4 regions of the Variovorax atrisoli genome follow, and region 2 is predicted to be linked to each of the others. Evidence: predicted binding sites of a transcription regulator. Region 2 holds the regulator's gene; each other region holds the start of a gene.
What was found. Region 2 encodes sigma-54, which starts transcription at its own class of promoters, with help from an activator protein. Its sites were predicted from a motif close to TGGCANGNAANCTGCTTT; they were not measured.
Positions count from the first base shown of each region.

Region 1 (5,564 bases), on a different contig from region 2:
TGCGCGATGTTCAGCGTGGCCTGGATGAGCTGCTCCCGGTCGCCGCGGAACTCGGGAATGGAGACGTCGAAGTCGCGTTCGATGTGCAGGTCGCGCGGAAACTCCGCGAGGATGACCGAGCGCACGCGCTCGCAGACTTCGTGGATGTTGACGTCGCCCACCACGTGCGGGCGGCGGTGAGGTGCCAATAGGCGGTCGACCAGCGTCTGCAGCCGGTCGGCCTCGTGGATGATGACCTGCGTGTACTCGATGAGGTCGCGCGACTCGACCTCCATCTGCAACAGCTGCGCTGCGCCGCGGATGCCGCCCAGCGGGTTCTTGATCTCGTGCGCAAGGTTGCGGATGAGTTCCTTGTTCGCCTGCGCCTGGTCGATGAGGCGCTCCTCGCGGTCCTGCCGCACCTGCTGCTCCAGCGGCGACATCTCGATGATGAGCTCGCCCTTCTTCTCGCCCTGCGCAAGCGAAACCTGCACCGGCATCAGCTCGTGGTTCACTCGGCGCAGCAAGGCCTCGTAGCGCAGCGTGGCGAAGTCGTTGCTGCTCGCGCCGTCGATGGCAGTGCGCAGCACCTGCGGCTCGTGGAAGCACGCACCGAACTGCGAACCCTCGAGCGTGCGGCGCGAAGTGCCGAGCGCGTCTTCGAGCCCTGCGTTGGCGAACAGCACCGAGCCCTTGCTGTCGACCACCGCGATCAGCGTGGACAACAGGTCGAAGGACTGAAAGCGCGAATTGGCGCCGACCGCCTTCTTCCCGAACACCATGATGACGACGACTACTGTTGCTTGGCCGGCAGGCGGCCGAGCTCGCGGCGGATGCCGGCGATGTCGCTCTCGTTGCGTGCGAGCTCCGCCTTCATCTCGGCGACCCGGTCCAGGTACTTCTGGTAGTTGCGGCCCTCGCTGCCCTGCTTCTCGGGCTCGCCGTTGTTGTATTCCTTCTGCAGTTCGGCCTGCCGCGCCTCGGCCTTGCGAAGCTCGGCTTCGAGCACCGCGCGCGCCTCGCCGTCACGGGCACGCTGGTCGACGCCTTCGACCCGCGGGCTGCCTGCAGGCGACCGCGCAGCGGACGAGCCGCCCGACGACGAGGAAGAAGAAGACGAGCCACCGCCCGAAGCCCTCGTGCCCTGCACCACCGTGACGTTGCCGCCTTCCATGACCTTGCAGCCCTTCTGCTGCGCGATGGTCGCGTTGTTCGTGTACTCGTTGCCGCAACGCCAGACGCGCTCCTGCGAAAGCGCCGGCAACGCGAGCAACGAACCGGCCAGGAAAATGAGGGAAGCAGTCTTCATATGTATCGGTAGAGGGCGGCAACAGGGCTGCATTTTCGTGCAATTCGACGCGAACAGTGACCAGATGTTCCGCCCCAAAGAAAAAGGACGGCCAAGCCGTCCTTCATAACCCATCAGGCTTACACCCACCTACGACCTCTTCGGGGATACCGCGGAACCGGCTTTGCCGGGCCGCAGGTATCGCCCCCGGAAGGGGGTTGGCGAAGCGACACGAAGTGCGCGAAGCCTGGGGGCGAACCAATTACAACGAGTAGTACATGTCGAACTCGACCGGATGGGTCGCCATGCGGAAGCGCGTGACTTCCTGCATCTTCAGTTCGATGTACGCATCGATGTAGGCATCGGTGAACACGCCGCCCTTGGTCAGGAACGCACGGTCCTTGTCCAGGTATTCCAGGGCCTGGTCGAGGCTGTGGCAGACGGTCGGGATCAGCGCGTCTTCTTCCGGCGGCAGGTGGTACAGGTCCTTGCTGGCGGCTTCGCCCGGATGGATCTTGTTTTCCACGCCGTCGAGACCGGCCATCAGCAGGGCCGAGAAGCCCAGGTACGGGTTCATCAGCGGATCGGGGAAGCGCGCTTCGACGCGACGGCCCTTCGGGTTGGCCACGAACGGGATGCGGATCGAGGCCGAGCGGTTCTTGGCCGAGTAGGCCAGCTTCACCGGGGCTTCGAAGCCGGGCACCAGGCGCTTGTAGCTGTTGGTGCCGGGGTTCGTGATGGCGTTCAGGGCGCGGGCGTGCTTGATGATGCCGCCGATGTAGTGCAGGGCGAAGTCAGAGAGACCTGCATAGCCGTCGCCGGCGAACAGGTTCTTGCCGTCCTTCCAGACCGACTGGTGCACGTGCATGCCGGAGCCGTTGTCGCCGACGATGGGCTTGGGCATGAAGGTGGCGGTCTTGCCGTAGGCGTGGGCCACGTTGTGGATCACGTACTTCTGCAGCTGGACCCAGTCGGCGCGCTGCAGCAGCGTGCTGAACTTGGTGCCCAGTTCCATCTGGCCGGCGTTGGCCACTTCATGGTGATGCACTTCGACCGGGATGCCCAGCGATTCGAGCACCAGGCACATTTCCGAGCGCATGTCCTGGAAGCTGTCGACCGGGGGAACCGGGAAGTAGCCGCCCTTGACCGCGGGACGGTGGCCGGTGTTGCCGTGCTCGAATTCCTTGTCGGTGTTCCACGAGGCTTCTTCGGATTCGATCTTCACGAAGCAGCCCGACATGTCGTTCTTCCAGCGCACGCCGTCGAACACGAAGAATTCGGGTTCCGGACCAAAGTAGGCGGTGTCGCCCAGGCCCGATGCCTTCATGTAGGCCTCGGCGCGCTTGGCGAGCGAACGGGGGTCGCGCTCGTAGGCCTTGCCGTCGGCGGGATCGATCACGTCGCAGGTCAGGATCAGCGTCGTTTCTTCGAAGAACGGGTCGATGTTGGCGGTGTTCGGGTCGGGCATGAGCTGCATGTCCGAAGCTTCGATCCCCTTCCAGCCGGCGATGGACGAGCCGTCGAATGCGTGGCCCGAGGTGAATTTGTCTTCATCGAAAGCCGAGACCGGCACGGTCACGTGCTGCTCTTTGCCGCGGGTGTCGGTGAAGCGGAAGTCGACGAACTTGACCTCGTTTTCCTTGACGAGCTTGAGTACATCGGCGACGGTCTTTGCCATCAGTTTCTCCTGAGTTGGATGGTGGTTAGGAATGCGGGGATGCGGGATGCAGTTTCTGTGCCATTGTCACCTCACCCGGTGAGGCTTTGATGGCAGTCTGGCAGCCCAAATGAAGGCAGAAAATCACTATTTTGGTGCAATTGATTTCAACGCACCAATTCAGGGCCAAGCTTGGCATCGAAAGTGTGCAGGCCTTCGATCAGCTGGGCATAGGCGGCGTCGAGCCGGGCGGCCTCACCCTTGACGCCCAGCTCGATATGCCGACCGTAGGTGGGGTGATCAACGCTCGGCAGGCTGAACACCTTGACGCCCGCGTGAGTGGCCTCGATGGCCTCCATGAGCGGGGTCAGGGTGGCCTCCATGGCACCGAAAACGATCACGGACTTCTCGGCGACGGCGTTGGTGGCGAACAGGCCGGCGTAGCGGCCGTCGAGCACGGATTCGATCATCGGCCAGGCCATGACGGGAAAACCCGGCACGAAATGCACGTCGCCGACGCTGAAGCCCGGGATCTTGTTGTAGGGGTTGTAGATGAGGGTGGCGCCCTGCGGAAAGACGCCCATGTTGAGCCGGTGCACGTTGTCGGCCCGGTCGGGCTCATAGGGCAGGCCCTGCTCGCGCGCGGTGTCCTGCATGCGCTCGCGAATCAGCAGTTCGGCCTCAGGATGGAGCGCCAGCGGCACGCCGAGCGCCTTGGCGGCGCACTGACGGGTGTGATCGTCGGGGGTGGCGCCGATGCCGCCGGTCGAGAAGACGATGTCGCCCGAGGCGAAGGCGCGCTGCAGCGCCGCGGTGATGCGCGCGGGCTCGTCGCCCACGTATTCGGCCCAGCTGAGCTGCAGGCCGCGCGCGGCGAGCAATTCGATGACCTTGGCCATGTGCTTGTCGGCACGCTTGCCGGAAAGGATCTCGTCGCCGACGACGATGAGACCGAATGTGCGAGTCATGGTGAACCCCATTGGGAAAGAGCGGCCTTGCTGGCCTCGTCGGCCTCGATGGCGGGCACGCCGGCTGCCGCCGAGGCCTCCGCGGCCGCACGCAGGGCGCGCAGCTGCGCGAGCGCGTCGAGGCAGTAGTGGGCGAACCAGAGGGCCGAGAAGGCGAAGACCAGGGTGTAGATCCAGATGGCAATCGGGATCAGCACGAAGAAAGCGGCGGCGAACAGCAGGCCCGACGCCCAGACGATGCTTGGCGCAGCGCCCAGGTAGCCGCACAGCACGCCGATGCACAGCAGCGGCAGCCGGTGTGCGCGGATGAGCGCGACGCGTTCCTCGGGGCTGGCGTGCTCGGCCAGCGCATCGAAGCTCATCACGCGGTAGGTGAGCCAGCCCCAGATCAGCGGCGGCAATATCAGCACCAGCGGCGGAATGAGCCACAGCGGCATCGACACCACCAGCGCGATCACCGCCAGCACGGTGGCCCCCAGCGAGCGCGCCACGCTGCCAAAGAAGGAAGCGCCCTTCTTCTGCTCGAGCCCCGGAAAGCGCCGCTCGGCCACCAGCCTGGTCAGGGCGGGTGCCATGAACCCGGCCACGATCAGCAGGCAGACCACCACGATCACCGGCGTGGCGGCGAACACCACCACCAGCGATGCCAGCACGGAAGTGACGTCACCCGAGAAGAGACGGCCGATCCACGACCAGAAGCTCGACAGCAGCGGCCAGGCGTCGAGTGCGCCGCGGGTCCAGGCCACGGCGGCGTCCCAGTAGAAGTAGCCCAGCGCCGCGGCCAGCACGATCATCAGCCCCAACGGCAGCAGCGACAGCACGATCACGCGCGGCAGCATGCAGTAGGCGACCGCGCGCCAGAAGGAGTCGAGGAGCAGGCGCATGAGGCAGCGAGGATAACCTCTGGGGAGCGCCCTTCAGGCGCCGTAGCCCCTCAGCCGCGACCGACCATTCGCTTCAGCCCCAGCCATTGCTGGGCCCAGAAGCCGCGGCCGTAGTCGCGCACGTGGCCGTCGGCACGGGGTTCGACCTGGTCGCGGATACCGGTCGGGTCGTAGCGGTCCTCGAAGTTGGCGGTGCGAAAGAGCATGTCCCACCATGGCAGCAGCACGCCGAAGTTGTGGCCCCCGAGGGTGCTGGCGCCTTTCGATTCATGGCCTAGCCCGATGCTGTGGTGCAGCCGGTGGAAGCGCGGGCTGATCCACAACCGCTCGCCGATGGCGCCGAAGCTCAGCCTCAGGTTGGCATGCTGCAGGCTCTCGCTGAGCTGGGTGAAGGCGACGAACGCGATGAACTGCCCAGGCGCCACTCCGATGAGCTGCGCCACGATGACGATCAGCGCGTCGTGGATGATGTCGTCGAGCAGGTGGTTGCGGTCGTCGCTCCACATCGTCATCTGGCGCTGCGAGTGGTGTAGCGAATGCAGTCCCCACCACCAGTTGAACTGGTGCTGGCCTCGGTGGATCCAGTAGCCGACGAAATCGAGCACGACGAGGTAGATGGCGAAGGCCACCCACGGGATGTCGGTGACGCCGGGCCACACCTCGTCGAGGTGGAAGGTGCCCCACCCCGCCGTGCGCAGCGCGCCCATGGCGTCGTCGAAGAAGGGCTGCAGCGTGAAGAAGATCGCCAGCCGGAACAGGCCGAGGCGGTGGATCAGCGTGTAGAGCAT
Region 1 covers NZ_JACIBG010000003.1:433,398-438,961, forward strand. Annotated here, with positions in the region: gene glnL (nitrogen regulation protein NR(II)) at 1-761, opposite strand, end outside; gene FHY06_RS13185 (hypothetical protein) at 773-1,288, opposite strand; gene glnA (type I glutamate--ammonia ligase) at 1,530-2,945, opposite strand; gene FHY06_RS13195 (competence/damage-inducible protein A) at 3,092-3,892, opposite strand; gene FHY06_RS13200 (EI24 domain-containing protein) at 3,889-4,776, opposite strand; gene FHY06_RS13205 (sterol desaturase family protein) at 4,827-5,564, opposite strand, start outside.
Region 1: glnA (type I glutamate--ammonia ligase) is a predicted target of sigma-54. The motif match lies at 2,991-3,008, and genes of this name have one in related genera.

Region 2 (5,564 bases):
GTAGGCGGTGTGCACCAGCGGCTCGTCGGTGGCGGCGAGCGAGTTGGTGACCACGCTGATCTTCACGTTGCGCCCTCGGATCTCGCGCATCACCTCCAGCCCCGAGGCGCCGGGGATCAGGTAGGGCGAGACGATCGTCACTTCCGAACGCGCGCGCCGCATCTGCTCGACCACGTTGTAGCGCACGCTGTCGACGTCCAGCAGCGGCACGCCGCCATACGAGGCGGTCTTGCCGATCACGCGCTCGGGCGAATCGGCATAGGCTTCGGCGGTGGTCCAGATCAGGCCGAGCTTGCCGGCGTCCAGGTCCTCGGCCATCGGGCTGTAGCCCAGCAGGTCGTTGGGGGCGGGCTTGGGCGGCGGGGGCGTGGTCTCGGGGCCGGTGGCGAGCTCGAAGCGCTGCTGAAGCTCCTCGCGCGAGAGGCTGCTGCCCACCACCGACTGGATAGGCCGCACGTAGACGCTGTTCCAGTACTGGTCGAACAGGCTTCCAAGGCGCGGGACCAGCGCGCCGGTGACGAAGGTGTCGAGGTCGATGAAGTTCTCGCCCGAGGTGCGCCTGAAGTACTGGTTGCCGATGTTGCGCCCGCCCGCCACCGCCATCGCGCCATCGGCGATGAACAGCTTGTTGTGCATGCGGCGGTTGACGCGGCTGAAGTCGAAGAGCGAGGCGGTGAAGCGCTTCAGCAGGCTGCCGCGGCCTGCCGGGAAGGGGTTGAACAGGCGCAGCTCCACGTTGGGCGTGGCGGCCAGGCCCAGCAGCAGTTCGTCCTCGCCGGAGGTATAGAGGTCGTCCATCAAGAGCCGCACGCGCACCCCGCGCTGGGCGGCGTCGCGCAGGGTGCGCAGCAGGTAGCGGCCGGTCTCGTCGTTCTCGATCTGGTAGTACTGCACGTCCAGCGTGCGCTGCGCGCGGCGCGCGAGCTGGATGCGGGTGTCGAAGGCGAAGTCGCCGCCGGGCATCAGGCGGAAGCCGCTCAGGTCGGGGTCGGGCTGGGAGGCCAGCGCGATCCTGCCGAGCGCCGTGTCGGCCGAGACGGCGATGGTCTTGGTGGGCGGGCGCGGGGCCTCGTCGGGCAGCGTGGCGCAGCCCGTGACAAGCAGCACGAGCAGGGCGAACACCGCAGCCACCATCCAACGCCACGCGAGCCCATTCCAGGAACACCGCGGAACCGGCTCCGCCGGTCCGCAGGTGTTGCCCCCTGCAAGGGGGTTGGCGAAGCGACACGAAGTGCGCATAGCCTGGGGGTGTGCCAGTTACAAGGCTTTGCGCAGGTTGGCGGGCGCGATGCGCAGCGCCTCGCGGTACTTGGCGACGGTGCGGCGCGCGCACTCGATGCCCTGCTCCTTCAGCATCTCGGAGATCTGGCTGTCCGACAGCGGCTTCTTCACGCTTTCGGAACCGACGAACTGCTTGATGAGCGCGCGCACCGCGGTGCTCGACGCGTTGCCGCCGGTCTCGGTGCCCAGCGCCGAGCCGAAGAAGTACTTGAGCTCGACCGTGCCGAAGGGCGTGGCCATGTACTTGGCGGTGGTCACGCGCGAGATGGTCGATTCGTGCAGGCCCAGCTCGTCGGCGATCTCGCGCAGCACCAGCGGGCGCATGGCGAGCTCGCCGTGCACGAAGTAGCTCTTCTGCCGCTCGACGATGGCGTTGCTCACGCGCAGGATGGTGTCGAAGCGCTGCTGGATGTTCTTGATGAACCAGCGCGCCTCCTGCAGCCGCTGCGACAGCGCCTGGCTGCCCTCGCCCTTGTGCGACTTCAGCGCGCCGGCATAGATGTCGTGCACCCGCAGGCGCGGCATCACGTCGGGGTTGAGCATCACGCGGAACTTCACGTTGGTGCCGCGGCCGGTCTTGGTGACGATCACGTCGGGCACGATGACGTTGCGCTCCACGTCGACGAAGCGCCGGCCCGGCTTGGGCTCCAGCCGCGCGATGACCTGCAGCGCCGAGCGCACCAGCTCCTCGCTGCTGCGGGTGAGCGTGGCCAGGCGCTTGAAGTCGCGGCGCGCGAGCAGCTCCATGGGCTGCTTGCAGATGGCCAGCGCCGTCTTGCGGACCAGTTCCTCTTCCTCGGTCTCGTCGTCGCTCGCCATGGCGCGCAGCTGGATGCTCAGGCATTCGCCGAGGTCGCGCGCGCCGACGCCGGCGGGCTCCAGGCTCTGCAGCAGGCCCAGCGCCACCTGGAAGTGGTGCACGAGGTCGTCGAATTCGTCGTTGTCGTCGCCCGCCAGGCCCGAGGCCAGCGCGGGCAGCGAGTCTTCGAGGTAGCCATCCTCGTTGAGCGATTCGATGAGGAAGCGCAGCGCGGCGCTGTCGCTCTCGTTGAGCCGCAGGCTCAGTGCCTGGCGGTGCAGGAAGGACTGCAGCGACTCCTGGCTGCGCGCGAGCTCGGTGGCATCGGCGCGCTCGTCGTCGCCGGCGTTGTTCTGGCGCGCGGGCGCGTCGCTGCCCCATTCGCTGTCGTCAGGCGCCATGTCGACGGTGCCATCGCCTTCCCAGTCGGGCTCGCGCTCGGCGATCTCGGCGGCGGGGCCGTCGGCGTCGGCGACTGCCGTGCCTTCCGTGGAAGAAGTCGCGCTGCTGCTGCTCGCGGCCGAGGGGGCGAAGTCGCCCTCGCCGTCGGCGCCATCGCCGCCGTCATCGCGAGGGACCGGCGCGTCGGCGGTGTCGAGCCCGAATTCCTCGCGCACGGCCTCCTCGGCGGTGCGCTCCAGGAACGGGTTCTCGTCGAGCATCTGCTCCACTTCCTGGCTCAGCTCGAGCGTGGAGAGTTGGAGCAGCCTGATCGACTGCTGCAGCTGCGGCGTGAGCGCCAGGTGCTGCGAAACGCGAAGGGACAACCCCTGCTTCATGAGAAGACGGCTCCCCCCGAGGCAGCACGCCGCGCGCCACGCCAGTTCCCTGCCGGGAGCGGGCCGGCCGCTTCGGGCGGCCGTGCACACCAGCCCTCGCGAAGGGGCTCCACGCGCATGGCGACCACGCTTGCCGTTGACCCTCGCAACATGATCACATCCGGAAGTGCTCGCCCAGGTACACCCTGCGTACCTCGGCGTTGTCGACGATCTCCGAAGGCGTGCCTTGTGCCAGCACGTGCCCGTCGCTGATGATGAAAGCGTGGTCGCAGATGCCCAGCGTCTCGCGCACGTTGTGGTCGGTGATGAGCACGCCGATGCCGCGCTCCTTCAGGAAGCTGATGATGCGCTGGATCTCGATCACCGCGATCGGGTCGATGCCGGCGAAGGGCTCGTCCAGAAGAATGAAGCGCGGCTGCGTGGCCAGGGCGCGCGCGATCTCGACTCGGCGGCGCTCGCCGCCCGACAGCGCCATCGCGGGCGAATCGCGCAGGTGGTCGACGCGCAGGTCGACCAGCAGGTCGGTCAGGCGCTCCTCGATGTGCTCCTTCGACAGGGGAACCAGCCTGCCTTTCGCGTCGGGCTCGCTCTGGAGCTCGAGCACGGCGCGCACGTTCTCCTCGACCGTGAGCTTGCGGAAGATCGAGGCTTCCTGCGGCAGGTAGCTCAGCCCCATGCGGGCGCGGCGGTGGATCGGCATGTGCGCGATCGGCTCGCCGTCGATGGAGATGTCGCCGGCGTCGGCGCGCACCAGCCCCACGATCATGTAGAACGAGGTGGTCTTGCCCGCGCCATTCGGCCCGAGCAGCCCGACGACTTCGCCCTTCTGCACGTCGAGCGAGACGTCCTTCACGACGGTGCGGCTGCCGTAGCTCTTCTTCAGGCCGCGCGCGACCAGGCGGCTGCCCGGTGTGCCGCTGGCGTCCTGGGTTCCTGCGGATTCGATCACTTGCGCGTGTCTCCCTGGTCACTGAGCGTGGTGCTCGGGCGCAGGCCGGCGCCGGGAGCCGGGGTGGGCGCCGGCGCAGGGGCCTTGGCACCGCCGGCCGGAGCCGGAGCGCCCGGGGCCGGCGCGGTGGCGGCCTTGGGAGTGAGGATGGTCCGGACGCGGCCGCCAGGGGCCGAGGCGTTGACGGCGGTGTTCGGCGGCACGGTCGAGCCGTTGACGGTGTAGGTGTCGTTGCTCTGGTCGTAGACGATCAGCGCGCCCTGGCTCTCGTCGTTGGGCGTGGCGCCCAGCAGGCGGCGCATGACGGCGTTGCGGATGAACTTGACGTTGTCGGCGCGGCTGTCGTACTCGATGACTTCCGACTCGCCCTCGATCCACTCGTCGGGCGCATTGCGCTTCTGCTTGTAGTAGGCCCGCTTGCCGGGCGCCGCAGTGACCACGCCGTACTGGTAGCCCTCGGCGTCCTGGCGCACATCCAGCCGCGCGCCACGGATGATGATCGTGCCCTTCGTCACCAGCACGTTGCCGGTGAACACGCTGGTCTGCTTCAGGTCGTCGTAGCGCATCGCGTCCGACTCGATGTTCATCGGCTTGGAGCGGTCGGCGGTCTCGGCCACGGCGCCCGACGCGAGGCCTGCCAGCAACAGGGCGCCGGCGGCCAGCCGGCCGATGCGACGCAGGAAGGAGGTGGTGGGGTGAGAGTGCAATGTCATAGAGGCACGAAACTTGCTCGGCATTGTATGCGGCTGCGTGCTCCTGCCCCGCCCGCACAGATGAAAAAGCCCGCCTAGGCGGGCTTGACTTTCTTCCCGGCTTCATGCCCGAACACCGCGGAACCGGCTTCACCGGGCCGCCGGTGTTGCCCCCTGCAAGGGGGAAGGCGCGCGACACGAAGTGCGCGAAGCCTGGGGGTCAGCCCTTCTTGGCCTCGCCGATGAGATAGTTCACGACCTGAAGCACCTTGGTCATGTTGCCGGCGGTCTCGCCGTCGACATACCAGCGGCCGGCCACGGCCATCGCCGGCACGCCCGCCACCTTGTAGGCGTCGGTCAGCTGCGAGGCGCGCTTGGCCTTGCTGGCCACGCCGAAGGAGGTGAAGGTTTCCTTGAACTTGGCGGCGTCCAGGCCGTTGGCGGTGGCCCAGGCGATGATGTTGGCGTCGCCGTTCACGTTCTGGCGCTGCGCGTGGATCGCGTTGAACACCTTCGGCTGATACTCGTCGACCTTGCCCATGGCTTCGAGCGTGTAGTACAGGCGCTGCTTGGCCTCGACGTCGTTGCCCACGAAGGGAACGGGAATGCGGCGGAAGGAGACTTCCTTCGGGATCGTCTTGAGCCAGGCCTCCAGCGACGGCTCGAAGTCGTTGCAGTGCGGGCAGTTGTACGAGAAGAACTCGACCACCTCGACCTTGCCGGCGGGCGCGTCGACCGGCACGCGCTTGTCGAGCACCAGGTACTCGGAGCCGGCCTTGGGCACACGCGCCTGGGCGTGGGCCGGGTTGACGCCCAGGGACAGCAGCCCGAGCGAGGTTGCGGCCAGCGAAAAGTCACGACGTTTCATTGAAAGAGCTCTCCAGTTATTACGGCAGACTGAGCCGGCGCGCGGCGGGGAGTTCCCCCGCATCCGGCGCGCCCGAGGCTGTGGATGGTGGCGGCAAACGCCGCGCGGCGAAGTTTGGGGGCTATTCGTGTCGGTTGCCGGGCAGATGACGCCGCTCAGCGCTGCACGCGGACCAGCGCCGAATCCATGCCGCCGC
Region 2 covers NZ_JACIBG010000004.1:121,052-126,615, forward strand. Annotated here, with positions in the region: gene FHY06_RS15775 (phospholipase D family protein) at 1-1,134, opposite strand, end outside; gene rpoN (RNA polymerase factor sigma-54) at 1,258-2,859, opposite strand; gene lptB (LPS export ABC transporter ATP-binding protein) at 3,014-3,808, opposite strand; gene lptA (lipopolysaccharide transport periplasmic protein LptA) at 3,805-4,521, opposite strand; gene FHY06_RS15795 (thiol:disulfide interchange protein DsbA/DsbL) at 4,721-5,368, opposite strand; gene FHY06_RS15800 (SPOR domain-containing protein) at 5,524-5,564, opposite strand, start outside.

Region 3 (5,564 bases), on a different contig from region 2:
GTCCTTCACCTTGCCCATGGGGTGCAGTTCGTCGCCGACGATCTCCACGTCGGGCCGCTGCGCGCCGAGCTGGCGGCGCGCCTCGCGCAGCACGGCCTGGCCGAAGCTGTAGTCCTGTCCGATCAGGTAGACGCGCTTGAGCGACGCGTCGTCCTTCATCACGTCCATCAGCGCGGCCATGCGCATGTCGGCATGCGCGTCGAAGCGGAAGTGCCAGAAGCTGCAGCGCTCGTTGGTGAGCGCCGGGTCGACCGCCGCATAGTTGAGGAAGATCGCGCGCCGCGAAGGATCGCGATCGTTGTGCTTGTCGATGGCATCGATCAGCGCCGCAGCAGTGGCCGACGAATTGCCCTGCAGCACGATGCGCGCGCCGTCGTCGAGCGCGGCGCGCAGCGCGGAGAGTGCTTCCTCGTTCTGTCCCTTGCTGTCGTAGCGGTCGAGCTGCAGCGGCCGCGCGCCTCCAGCGACGCCCGGCAGCCTGATGCCGCCGCGCGCATTCACGCGCTCCACGGCCCACAGCAAGTTGCGGAAGACGGCCTCACCGGTGTTGGCGAAGGGCCCGCTCATGCTTTCGATGAGTGCGAGCCGGATGGGCGCGACAGGCGCAGAAGCCACGGCCTGCGCAAGCGCCGCGAAAGGCTTCGCGCATAGCGCCAGCGCCGCGAATTTCAAGGTCTCGCGGCGCAAATTAAAGGGGGGATGCATTGTCTTGAAACGCGTGCCGCTGCGCCTAGATGAGGTCTCAAGCGGCACTCACGATGGAACGGCCGCGCAGTGTAAGGGACACACATTCCTTGTCCCCATTGTGTTCACTCAGGAGTTCTCACATGTTTTTCGCCCCCACCCTTCGCACCGCCCGCTTCGCACCCCGCGCCTATGACCGTTCGTTCGAACGCTTCGTGAACGAAGCCTTCGCCGGTGCACGCCGTTCGCCGCTCGTGGAGCAGGACGACAAGAGCTGGACGCTCTCGCTCGACGTGCCGGGATTCGCGCGCGAAGACCTCGCCATCAGCATCGAAGGCGCCGTGCTGCGCATCGAGAGCAAGGCCGAAGCCAAGCGCCAGTTCAAGGCTGCCTACGAGCTGCCGCAGGACATCGACGTGGCCGCCAGCGAAGCGAAGCTCGAGAACGGCGTGCTCACGCTGAAGCTCGGCAAGCTGGTGCCAGTGAGCCAGGCGACTCAGTTGCAAATCAACTAATCAGGCTTAAGCCCACAAGAGGAAAATGTTAGTAAGGCTCGTTTTTTGACATTAAACGAGCACCTTATTCACAATAGCGCTGGATTAACGTCACATGATGTGACGTTTTTTTAGAACTTTCTTCTTCGTGGGCGTCTTGTAAACGCACTGAGTTCCCGACGGTGCGGTTCGGGTGCCCCTTCAAGGCACCATGAAAACTCATCTCCAGCCCGCCAATCCCGACGAACGGTCCGACACGCTCCTGGTTTTCCTGCCGGGTGCGTACCTCAAACCCGACGAATTCGAGCGCGAAGGCTTCATTGCCGCCGTGCGCGAACGCCACCTTGCAGCCGATGCGCTGCTGGTGGACGCGGACGTGTCCTACTACTACGAGCAGACGCTGTGCGACAGCCTGCACACCGATGTCATCGAACCGCAGCGCGCCAAGGGCTACAAGTCGATCTGGCTCGTGGGCATTTCGATCGGCGGCTTCGGCGCGCTGATCCACGAACTGGCGCGCCCGGGCTCGGTGGACGGCATCGTGGCGCTCGCGCCCTACCTGGGCCGGCGCGTGCTCGGCGCGGAGATCAAAAAGGCCGGCGGCCTGCGCGCCTGGCAGGCGCCCACCGGGCCGCAGCCCGACGAGGAGCCGGACCGCAAGCTGTGGCCCTTCTTCCAGCAGTACCTGTCGGCCAAGTCGTCGAAGAACCTGCCGCGGCTCTACCTCGGCTTCGGGCTGGAAGACCGTTTCGCTAGCAACCACAAGCTGCTGGCCGATGCCCTGCCGCCCGAGCAGGTCTTCACGACCGAGGGCGGCCACGACTGGCCGCAATGGCGCCAGCTCTGGCGCAACGTGCTGGAAGTTCTGCCGCTGCCCGCACTCGGCAGGGCGCCGAAGCAAACGATTACGCAGTCTCCGGTAGCGGCTGATCAGGCACCGAAAGCGACGCCATGGGCCATCGCGGTCTGACGTCGAAGGCATAGCGCTCGCTCGCCTGCGACAGCCCCGACTGCAGTCGCATCGCGGCGGCCATCGCGATCATGGCGCCGTTGTCGGTGCACAGGTGCAGCTCGGGGTAGTGCACCCGCACCTTGCGCTTCGCGCAAGCCGCATTCAGCTGCTCGCGCAGGCTCCTGTTGGCGCCCACGCCGCCGGCCACCACCAGCCGCTTGAGGCCGGTCTGCTCCAGCGCCGCGAGCGACTTCTTCAGAAGCACTTCGACGATGGCCGCCTGCGTCGACGCCGCCAGGTCGGCCTTTCGCGGCTCGAGTTCTTCGCCCAGCTTCTTTGCCTGCGTGAGCACCGCCGTCTTCAGGCCGGCGAAGGAAAAGTCGAGATCGCCGCTGTGCAGCAGCGGCCGTGGAAGCTTGAAGGCCGCTGCATCGCCGCCTTCGGCCAGCTTCGCGAGCCAAGGACCGCCGGGGTACGGCAAGCCCATGAGCTTGGCACTCTTGTCGAAGGCCTCGCCGGCCGCGTCGTCGATGGTTTCGCCCAGCAGCTCGTAGCGTCCCACGCCGTCCACCCGCATCAGCTGCGTGTGGCCGCCGGACACCAGCAGCGCGACGAACGGAAATTCCGGCGGATCGGCACTCAGGAACGGCGACAGCAGATGTCCTTCGAGGTGATGCACCCCGAGCACCGGCTTGCCCAGCGCCACGCCCAGTGCGCAGGCCACGCCCGCCCCCACCAGCAATGCGCCCGCGAGGCCAGGCCCGCGCGTGTATGCCACCACGTCGATCTCTTCGAGCGAGCGGCCGGCTTCGGCCATGACCGTCTCGGTCAGCGGCAGCACGCGCCGGATGTGGTCGCGGCTGGCCAGCTCGGGCACCACGCCGCCGTAGGCCTGGTGCATGGCGATCTGGCTGTGCAGCGCATGCGAACGCAGCACCGGCAGCGCGTTGCCTTGCGACTCGACCAGCGCCACGCCGGTCTCGTCGCAGGATGATTCGATTCCCAACAAGAGCATGCCGCGAGTGTAGGCGGCGGCCCCCGCCCGGCGCCTGCGAAGGGGCAAGCGGCGGCCTTTCCGCGCCCTGGCCTCGACCCGCGAGGCACGGATGTTGCAGCGACACTGCGCAGAGACCGCGCCCCACCATGAAATCCGGATTGAGCTTCCTCATCGCCGCCCGCCGTTGCGAAATCGACGAGCTGGATCGGCTCGCCCGAACCAGCGAGCTGGTGGGCGTGATCGGCCGCCTGGTCCATGCGCTGCAGCGCGAGCGCGGCATGTCGAACATGTTCCTCACCTCGCGTGGCAGCCGCTTCGGCGAGCAGCGCGGCCCGCAGATCGCCGAGTGCCTCGCGCTGGAGCAGGAGGTGCGTGCGGGTTTCGACCAGCTCGAAGCCGACAACTACCACCGCGGCGCCGACGCGAGCAACAACGCGCGCCTGTTCAGCCGCATCGCCTGGGTGCTGCCGGGCCTGGATGCCCTGCCCGCCCTGCGCCGCCGCGTCGACGCGCTGGCGCTCAAGCCGGCCCAGTCCACCGCCGCCTTCGCCAAGCTGATCGCGGGCCTGCTCTCGGTGGTGTTCGAGGCGGCCGACGGTGCCACCGACCCCGAGATCTCGCGCCTGCTGGTCGCGATGTTCAACTTCATGCAGGGCAAGGAATTCGCGGGCCAGGAGCGCGCCTTCGGCGCCGCCGCGCTCGCGCTGGGCCGCAGCGACGAGGCACAGCGCCTGCAGTGGCTGCACCTGATCGAATCGCAGGAGCGCTGCTTCCAGGTATTCACCGAGTTCTCGGGCGAGGCGGTGCTCGCCCTCTGGCGCGCGAGCCAGCCCGACTCGGAAGTGGCCGAGCTCGAGCGCATCCGCCGGCGCGGTGCGGCTTCCGGGCCGGCCGACGTGGCGCTCAGCGAGGCCTGGTTCGACTGCTGCACCCGCCGCATCGACGCCATGAAGACCGTCGAGGAACGCCTCGCCAGCGACCTGCGCGCGCTGTGCGAGCACAAGACAGCGCAGGCACGCAGCGAGCTGCGCGAATACCGCCAGCTGCTGGACACGCTCGCACCCCAGGCCGGCGCCCTCTTCTTCGACGATGCCGACGCGCAGGCGGCGGCTCCCGCACAGCTCGGCCGCCATCTGGAGCGCTCGGTGCTCGACATGGTCCGCGAGCAGTCGCAGCGCCTGCAGGCCATGAGCGACGAACTCGAGACCGTGCGCGCCTCGCTCAACGAGCGCAAGCTCGTCGAGCGCGCCAAGGGCCTGCTGATGGCGCACCGCCGCCTCAGCGAGGAAGAGGCGCACAAGATGCTGCGCCAGACCGCCATGAACCAGAAGCGCAGGCTGGTGGACGTGGCCGAGTCGATGCTCGCGATGGCCGACTACCTGCCGATGCTCGACCGCGCACCGTCGCGCTGAAGCAGGCGCCCACGGGGCGTTCAAGTTGGTGCACCGCACAACAATCGTGCCATCGCCCATCGTCACCCCGAATCGCCCCTCACCCGCGTTCGGCCGCGGATTCATTCGACATACAGCTACCTTCTTGATAGCGGCCGGCGAATCTCGAAGCTGGCACACCGCTTGCAAGCACTGAGCGCACAGGTCCTCGATGGACCTTCAGGCAGGCGGCACCCAACGGCGGGTGCTTCCCACCGAACCGGACAAAGGCGTCCCCATCCCGCAAGGGCTCGTTTTCGAGCAGCCCCTGCGCGGTGCGGACGCCTTTTCGTTTTTGTCGTTTTCTTTGTTGTTCGTCCTCAACCGGAGCCCCGCGCCATGACCGACCTGCTCAAAACCCGCCTCAGCCGACGCCGCGTCCTGCAAGCCGCCGCCGTCGGTGCCGTCGGCATCGACCCCGCCCTGCGCGCGGCCGTCTGGGCCCAGGGCTCCGACAAGCCCGAGAAGGAAGAAGTGAAGATCGGCTTCATCCCGCTCACCGACTGCGCCAGCGTGGTGATGGCCTCGGTGCTGGGGATCGACAAGAAGTACGGCGTGAAGATCGTGCCCAGCAAGGAAGCCAGCTGGGCCAGCGTGCGCGACAAGCTGGCCAACGGCGAGCTCGACTTCGCCCACGTGCTCTATGGCCTGATCTACGGCATGCACCTGGGCCTGAGCGGCCCGAAGAAGGACATGGCCGTGCTCATGACGCTCAACAACAACGGCCAGGCCATCACGCTGTCGAAGAAGCTGGCCGACAAGGGCGCGGTCGACGCCGCATCGCTCGCCAAGCTCATCGCCAGCGAGAAGCGCGAATACACCTTCGCGCAGACCTTCCCCACCGGCACGCACGCCATGTGGCTCTACTACTGGCTCGCATCGGCCGGCATCGATCCGTTCAAGGACGTGAAGAACATCACCGTGCCGCCTCCGCAGATGGTCGCCAACATGCGCGTGGGCAACATGGACGGCTACTGCGTGGGCGAACCCTGGGGCCAGCGCGCGAT
Region 3 covers NZ_JACIBG010000003.1:70,633-76,196, forward strand. Annotated here, with positions in the region: gene FHY06_RS11460 (branched-chain amino acid ABC transporter substrate-binding protein) at 1-705, opposite strand, end outside; gene FHY06_RS11465 (Hsp20/alpha crystallin family protein) at 828-1,199, shown strand; gene FHY06_RS11470 (alpha/beta fold hydrolase) at 1,390-2,148, shown strand; gene tsaD (tRNA (adenosine(37)-N6)-threonylcarbamoyltransferase complex transferase subunit TsaD) at 2,084-3,145, opposite strand; gene FHY06_RS11480 (nitrate regulatory protein) at 3,274-4,539, shown strand; gene FHY06_RS11485 (CmpA/NrtA family ABC transporter substrate-binding protein) at 4,897-5,564, shown strand, end outside.
Region 3: FHY06_RS11480 (nitrate regulatory protein) is a predicted target of sigma-54. The motif match lies at 3,229-3,246, and genes of this name have one in related genera.

Region 4 (5,564 bases), on a different contig from region 2:
GCCCTTGAACTTGCCGGCTTCCACGTACGGGTTCAGCGAGGCCATCGCACCCTGGAAGAAGCCCTTCATCTCGGCCGAAGCCTTCTCGAGGTTGGCCTTTTTCAGCCAGAAGTCGGCGTCTTCCTGCCCGGCGTGGATGGTGGCGTTGGGGAACACCAGCTTGCCGTCCTGCACGAGGCCGCCGACGTGGTCGCCGTGCATGTGTGTGAGGAGCACGTCGTCGACCTGCTCGGGCTGGTAGCCCGCGGCCTTGAGGTTGGCCTGCAGGTTGCCGAGCGTGGGGCCGAAGAGGCCGCCGGCGCCGGTGTCGACCAGCACGAGCTTGCTGCCGGTGTTGATGAGGTAGCCGTTCACAGAGGTGGGCACGGCGTCTTTCTCGAAGCCCCGGTCGAGCAGCTTGCCGACCTGCTCCTGGGTGGTGTTGGTGAGCAGCTTCTTGGGCTCGAGGTCGAGGGTGCCGTCGAAGAGCGCCGTCACCTCGAAGTCACCGAGCATCATCCGGTAGAAGCCCGGCGCCTGGGTCTTGACCTGCGGCGCGGCGGCTTGCGCCATCGGAGAAAACGAAAGCATCAGCAGGCTGCAGGCCAGCGCGGCCATGCCCTGGCGCAGCCAGCGAGCGGGTGTTGTTGTCATGGTTCGGCTCCTCGGTGGTTTGAAGGGGCGCCGAGAATAGCCGAGGCAGCCCGTCCCTGCAGCCTGCCTACCAGTTGACCTCGCGCTCGGGCGTCGCAGAGATGTGGTGGATCGACAGGTCGGCACCGTCGTACTCCTCTTCCTGCGACAGCCGCAGCCCCGCCACTGCCTTGAGCGCGCCGTACACCGCCGCACCCGCCAGCGCGGCCCAGGCCACGCCCATCACCGTGCCGATGAGCTGCGCCCACACGTTCACGCCGCCGATGCCGCCGAGCGCCTGCGTGCCGAAGATGCCGGCCGCGATGCCGCCCCAGGTGCCGCACAGGCCATGCAGCGGCCACACACCCAGCACGTCGTCGATCTTCCACTTGTTCTGCGTGAGCGTGAACAGCTTGACGAAGATGCCGCCCGCCACGCCGCCCACCACCAGCGCGCCCAGCGGATGCATCAGGTCGGAGCCGGCGCACACCGCCACCAGGCCGGCGAGCGGGCCGTTGTAGACGAAGCCGGGGTCGTTCTTGCCCATGGCCAGCGCCACCAGCGTGCCGCCCACCATCGCCATCAGCGAGTTGACGGCCACCAGGCCCGAGATCTTGTCGATGCTCTGCGCGCTCATCACGTTGAAGCCGAACCAGCCCACGCACAGCACCCAGGCACCAAGGGCCAGGAAGGGGATGTTCGACGGCGGATGCGCGCTCAGCGACCCGTCGCCGCGGTAGCGGTTGCGGCGCGCGCCCAGCAGCAGCACTGCCGGCAGAGCGAGCCAGCCGCCCACCGCATGCACCACCACCGAGCCGGCGAAGTCATGGAACTCGTGGCCGGTGCGCGAGGCGATCCATTCCTGGATGCCGAAGTGCTTGTTCCAGGCGATGCCCTCGAAGAGCGGATAGACGAAGCCGACGATGACCGCCGTGGCAATGAGCTGCGGCCAGAACTTGGCCCGCTCGGCGATGCCGCCCGAGATGATGGCCGGAATGGCCGCCGCGAAGGTCAGCAGGAAGAAGAACTTCACCAGCTCGTAGCCGCTCTTTGCCGACAGTTCGGTGGCGCTCACGAAGAAATGCGTGCCGTAGGCCACGCCGTAGCCCACCAGGAAATACACGATGGTCGAGACCGAGAAGTCGACCAGGATCTTCACCAGCGCATTGACCTGGTTCTTCTTGCGCACGGTGCCCAGCTCGAGAAATGCAAATCCGGCGTGCATGGCCAAGACCATGATGGCGCCGAGAAGGATGAACAGCGCGTCTGCGCCCTGTTTGAGTGCGTCCATTGGAGCTTCTTGCGGATTTTTGGTTTGAATTGGTGCGCCGCACCGGAATCAACCAGCACGGCCGGCCAATGAAGCAAAAATGGTGCCTATAAGCTCTTCGATGGTGCGAAATGAACCAATAACGGGCTGATCAAGCCCGCCACGCACCGCTTCAGCTCGAGCCCGCGCCCGCCCGCAGCGCGTCACGGTAGCGTCGGCTGCAGGGCACGGTTGTGCCGTCATGCATGTGCAGCCGGGCGTCGCCGCCATCCAGTGGCTCGATTTCCCTGATGCGCGCGAGATTCACCGCGTGGCTGCGGTGCACGCGCACGAAGAGCGCGGGGTCGAGCTGGGTCAGGAAGTCGGTCAGGGTGGAGCGCAGCAGGTAGTCGTGGCCATTGACGTGCAGGCCGACGTAGTTGCCCTCGGCCTGGAGCCAGTCGATATCGGTGGCGGCGATGAGGAATTCGCGGCGCAGCTTGCGGACCAGGAAGCGCTCGGGGCGGGCGGGAGGCGGCGGGAGCGCGTCTGCAGCCGGGGGTTCAAATCCCCCCGCCCCTGCCGAATCCGGGCTCGGGGCAACAACCGGTGCGGCCACCGCTCCCTCCTCCGGCACATCCAGCACCCGCGCCTCCCCCTGCAGCCGCAGCAGGAACAGCCGGTACGCCCAGATGCCGAAGACGATGCTGACGTACACCCGCACGTCCTTGAGGTACTCGTAGCCCCACTGGCTCACCCAGCCGCGAAAGTCGTAGTGCTCGCCCGCCATGGCATAGACCAGCGCCCGCAGCCCGAACATGCCCACCACGTGGACCACGCTGAACGCCGCGCTCGCCACCGCATGCCAGGCCAGGAAGCGCAGCAGATGGCTGCGCACCAGCGGCGACAGCCGGCGCTCCACCATCACCAGCGCCGGCACCAGGAACAGCAGCATCAGGTGGCTGGACACCTCCCAGGTCGCGACCTCCCAGTGGGGCCGGGGCACGGCGCGCGTGCGCATGTCGACGATCGCCACCATGGTGCTGAACACGGCCTGCAGCGTCAGCAGCACGATCCAGAAGGCCACCTCCAGCCGACGGCGGATCGGCGCGTAGCGTTCGTAGAGGTTCCTGCGGGGGTCTCCCATGCGGGGAATTCTCGCGAAAAGGCCGCAGGGACGGCCGGTCTGGGCCGGATTTCGTCCCTGCCGGCCACCGCTCGTCACAAAGCGGGGGTGATCCGTCCCCCGGCCGCACCTCGCGGAAGCGGCCCGGCCGAGCATGGCGGCCTTTCCGCTTCGAGGAACCTTCCATGACCGCCGACCACATTGCCGCAACACCGCCCGACCACCGCCGCCACGACATCGACGCCCTGCGCGCGCTGGCCTTCCTCTTCGTCATCCTCTACCACGTGGGCATGTACTACGTGGCCGACTGGCCCTGGCACCTCAAGAGCCCGGACGCGGCCGAATGGCTGCAATGGCCGATGCGCATCCTGAACCTGTGGCGCATGGACCTGGTCTTTCTGATCTCGGGCGTGTCGCTCGGCATCCTAAGCCGGGGCCAGGGCACATGGGCCCTGCTGCGCAGCCGGGGCCTGCGGCTGATGCTGCCGCTGGCCTTCGGCATGGCGGTGGTCGTGCCCTACCAGGCCTACGCCCAGGGCGTGGCCAACGGCCTGGTGGCACCGGGCTTCGGCGCCTTCCTGCTGCGCTACCTGTCGATGGCGCAGCCGTGGCCGAAGCAGGCTTTCGACGGCGCGGAGTTCGGCATCACCTGGAACCACCTCTGGTACCTGCCCTATCTGTTCACCTACACGGCGCTGATCGCCCTGACGCTGCCGCTGTGGCGGTCGGCTGCCGGCCAGTGGATGCGCGGCGCCTTCAACGGCCTGCGCGGCTGGAGGCTGCTGCTGTTGCCGGTGGTGCCGCTGCTGATATTCACGATGCTGCTGGCCTCGCGCTTCCCGGCCACGCACAACCTGGTGCGCGACTTCCACCTGCACAGCATCTACTTCACGATGTTCCTCTACGGCTACTGGATGGGCGTGGACACCGGCGTCTGGAAGGAACTGGAGCGGCTGCGCCGCGTGTCGCTCGCGCTGGCCGTCGCGGTGATCGGCACCTTCATCTTGCTGCGCGCCGGCATGAAGAGCCCGCTTCCGGGGCTGCTGGTGGACACCCTGCGCATGCTCTACCTCTGGCTGGCCGTCGCGACCATCCTCGGCCACGGCCACCGCTACCTGAACCGCCCCTGGCCCTGGCTGCGCTGGGCGAACGAGTCGGTATACCCGTGGTACGTGCTTCACCAGACGCTGATCATCGTCGGCGTGACCCTGCTGGCACCGCTAGCGCTCGGCCCGGTCGTCGAGCCCGCGCTGCTCATCGCGCTGACGCTGCTCGGCTGCTGGCTCCTGACGGACGGGCTGATCCGCCGCACCAACCTGCTGCGGCCGCTCTTCGGACTGAAGCTCAGGCGGCGGGCTGCGATTTCTTCTGCGTCTCCTGCGGTGCGGGAGGAGGCTCTTCGACAGGAACCAGGATGGCGTTCCCCGTCGCCACGAGCTTGAGCGAATCGGCACTGTCGCCCTGCGCATAGAGTTCGGCCGCCGCGAACACCTGCTTGCGGCCGGCTTTCACCACCCGACCGCGTGCGATGAAGGCGCGGCCGACGGCGGGCGAGATGCAGTTGACCGAGAAATGCGAGGCCAGCACGCGGCCCGCCACGGTGGCGGCCGCGTAGCCGCTCACGGTATCGAGCATCGCGCCGATCATTCCGGCGTGCAGGAAGCCGGCGTACTGGCCCATGTCCTCCTCGCGCCAGTCCATGCGCAGTTCGGCTTCCCCATTGCCGGCGCTGGTCACTTCGAAGCCGGCCCAGCGGTTGAAGGCGGCGGTCCTGTTGATGGCCTGGATGGTGTCGAGCATGGCGGTGGGTCCTTGTCCGGGGTTGGGTGGAAAGACGGTGCACCCACTCTAGGAAGCAGCCCGGACATCGGCCGTCGCGCGTGCGACCGGAAACGCCGCGGCGGTTGCATTGGCGACAGCGCCGCCGGGCTGCGCAGAAATTTTTCGACGATGCCTTAACCCCGTTCGCCGGGGCCGTCCGTATGAGCCGGGGTCATTCATCACTTCCGCTCCAAAGGCATCCCATGAAAGCATCGACTTCCGCCCTCCTCCGCGCCACCGCAGGCGCCGCCTTGCTTCTGGTCCTGAGCATCAGTGCCCAGGGGCAGGCTGCAACGCCGCCGGCCGTGGCGGCCGACTCGCGCATCACGCAGGTCAAGGTCTACCCGGGCAGCGCCACCGTGGAGCGCGTGGCGCGCGTCGCGGCCGGCGCGCGCTCGGTCACCTTCGCCTGCCTGCCGGCCGGGCTTGATGTACAGAGCCTGCAGGTATCGGCCGATGCCTCGGTGCGCATCGGAGAGACCTCGGTGCTCAGCGAGCAGCGCGAGCTCTCGGCACGCTGTTCGACCAGCCCGCTCGACGGCCGCATCCGCGAGCTCGAGGACCAGAAAGCCGCCCTGCAGGCGGAGACCGATGCACTCGGCATGGTCACCGGCTACCTCAAGGGGCTGGCCGGCGGGAGCGACAACACTTCAGGCGCCCGCGCACCGATGGACGCGCGCAACCTCGCCGCGATGACCGAGGCCATGCGCCGCACCGGGCAGGACTCGCTGCTCAAGCAGCACCAGATCCAGCGCA
Region 4 covers NZ_JACIBG010000003.1:229,388-234,951, forward strand. Annotated here, with positions in the region: gene FHY06_RS12175 (MBL fold metallo-hydrolase) at 1-633, opposite strand, end outside; gene FHY06_RS12180 (ammonium transporter) at 701-1,903, opposite strand; gene FHY06_RS12185 (LytTR family DNA-binding domain-containing protein) at 2,055-3,008, opposite strand; gene FHY06_RS12190 (acyltransferase family protein) at 3,173-4,429, shown strand; gene FHY06_RS12195 (PaaI family thioesterase) at 4,332-4,787, opposite strand; gene FHY06_RS12200 (DUF4139 domain-containing protein) at 5,012-5,564, shown strand, end outside.
Region 4: FHY06_RS12180 (ammonium transporter) is a predicted target of sigma-54. The motif match lies at 1,974-1,991, and genes of this name have one in related genera.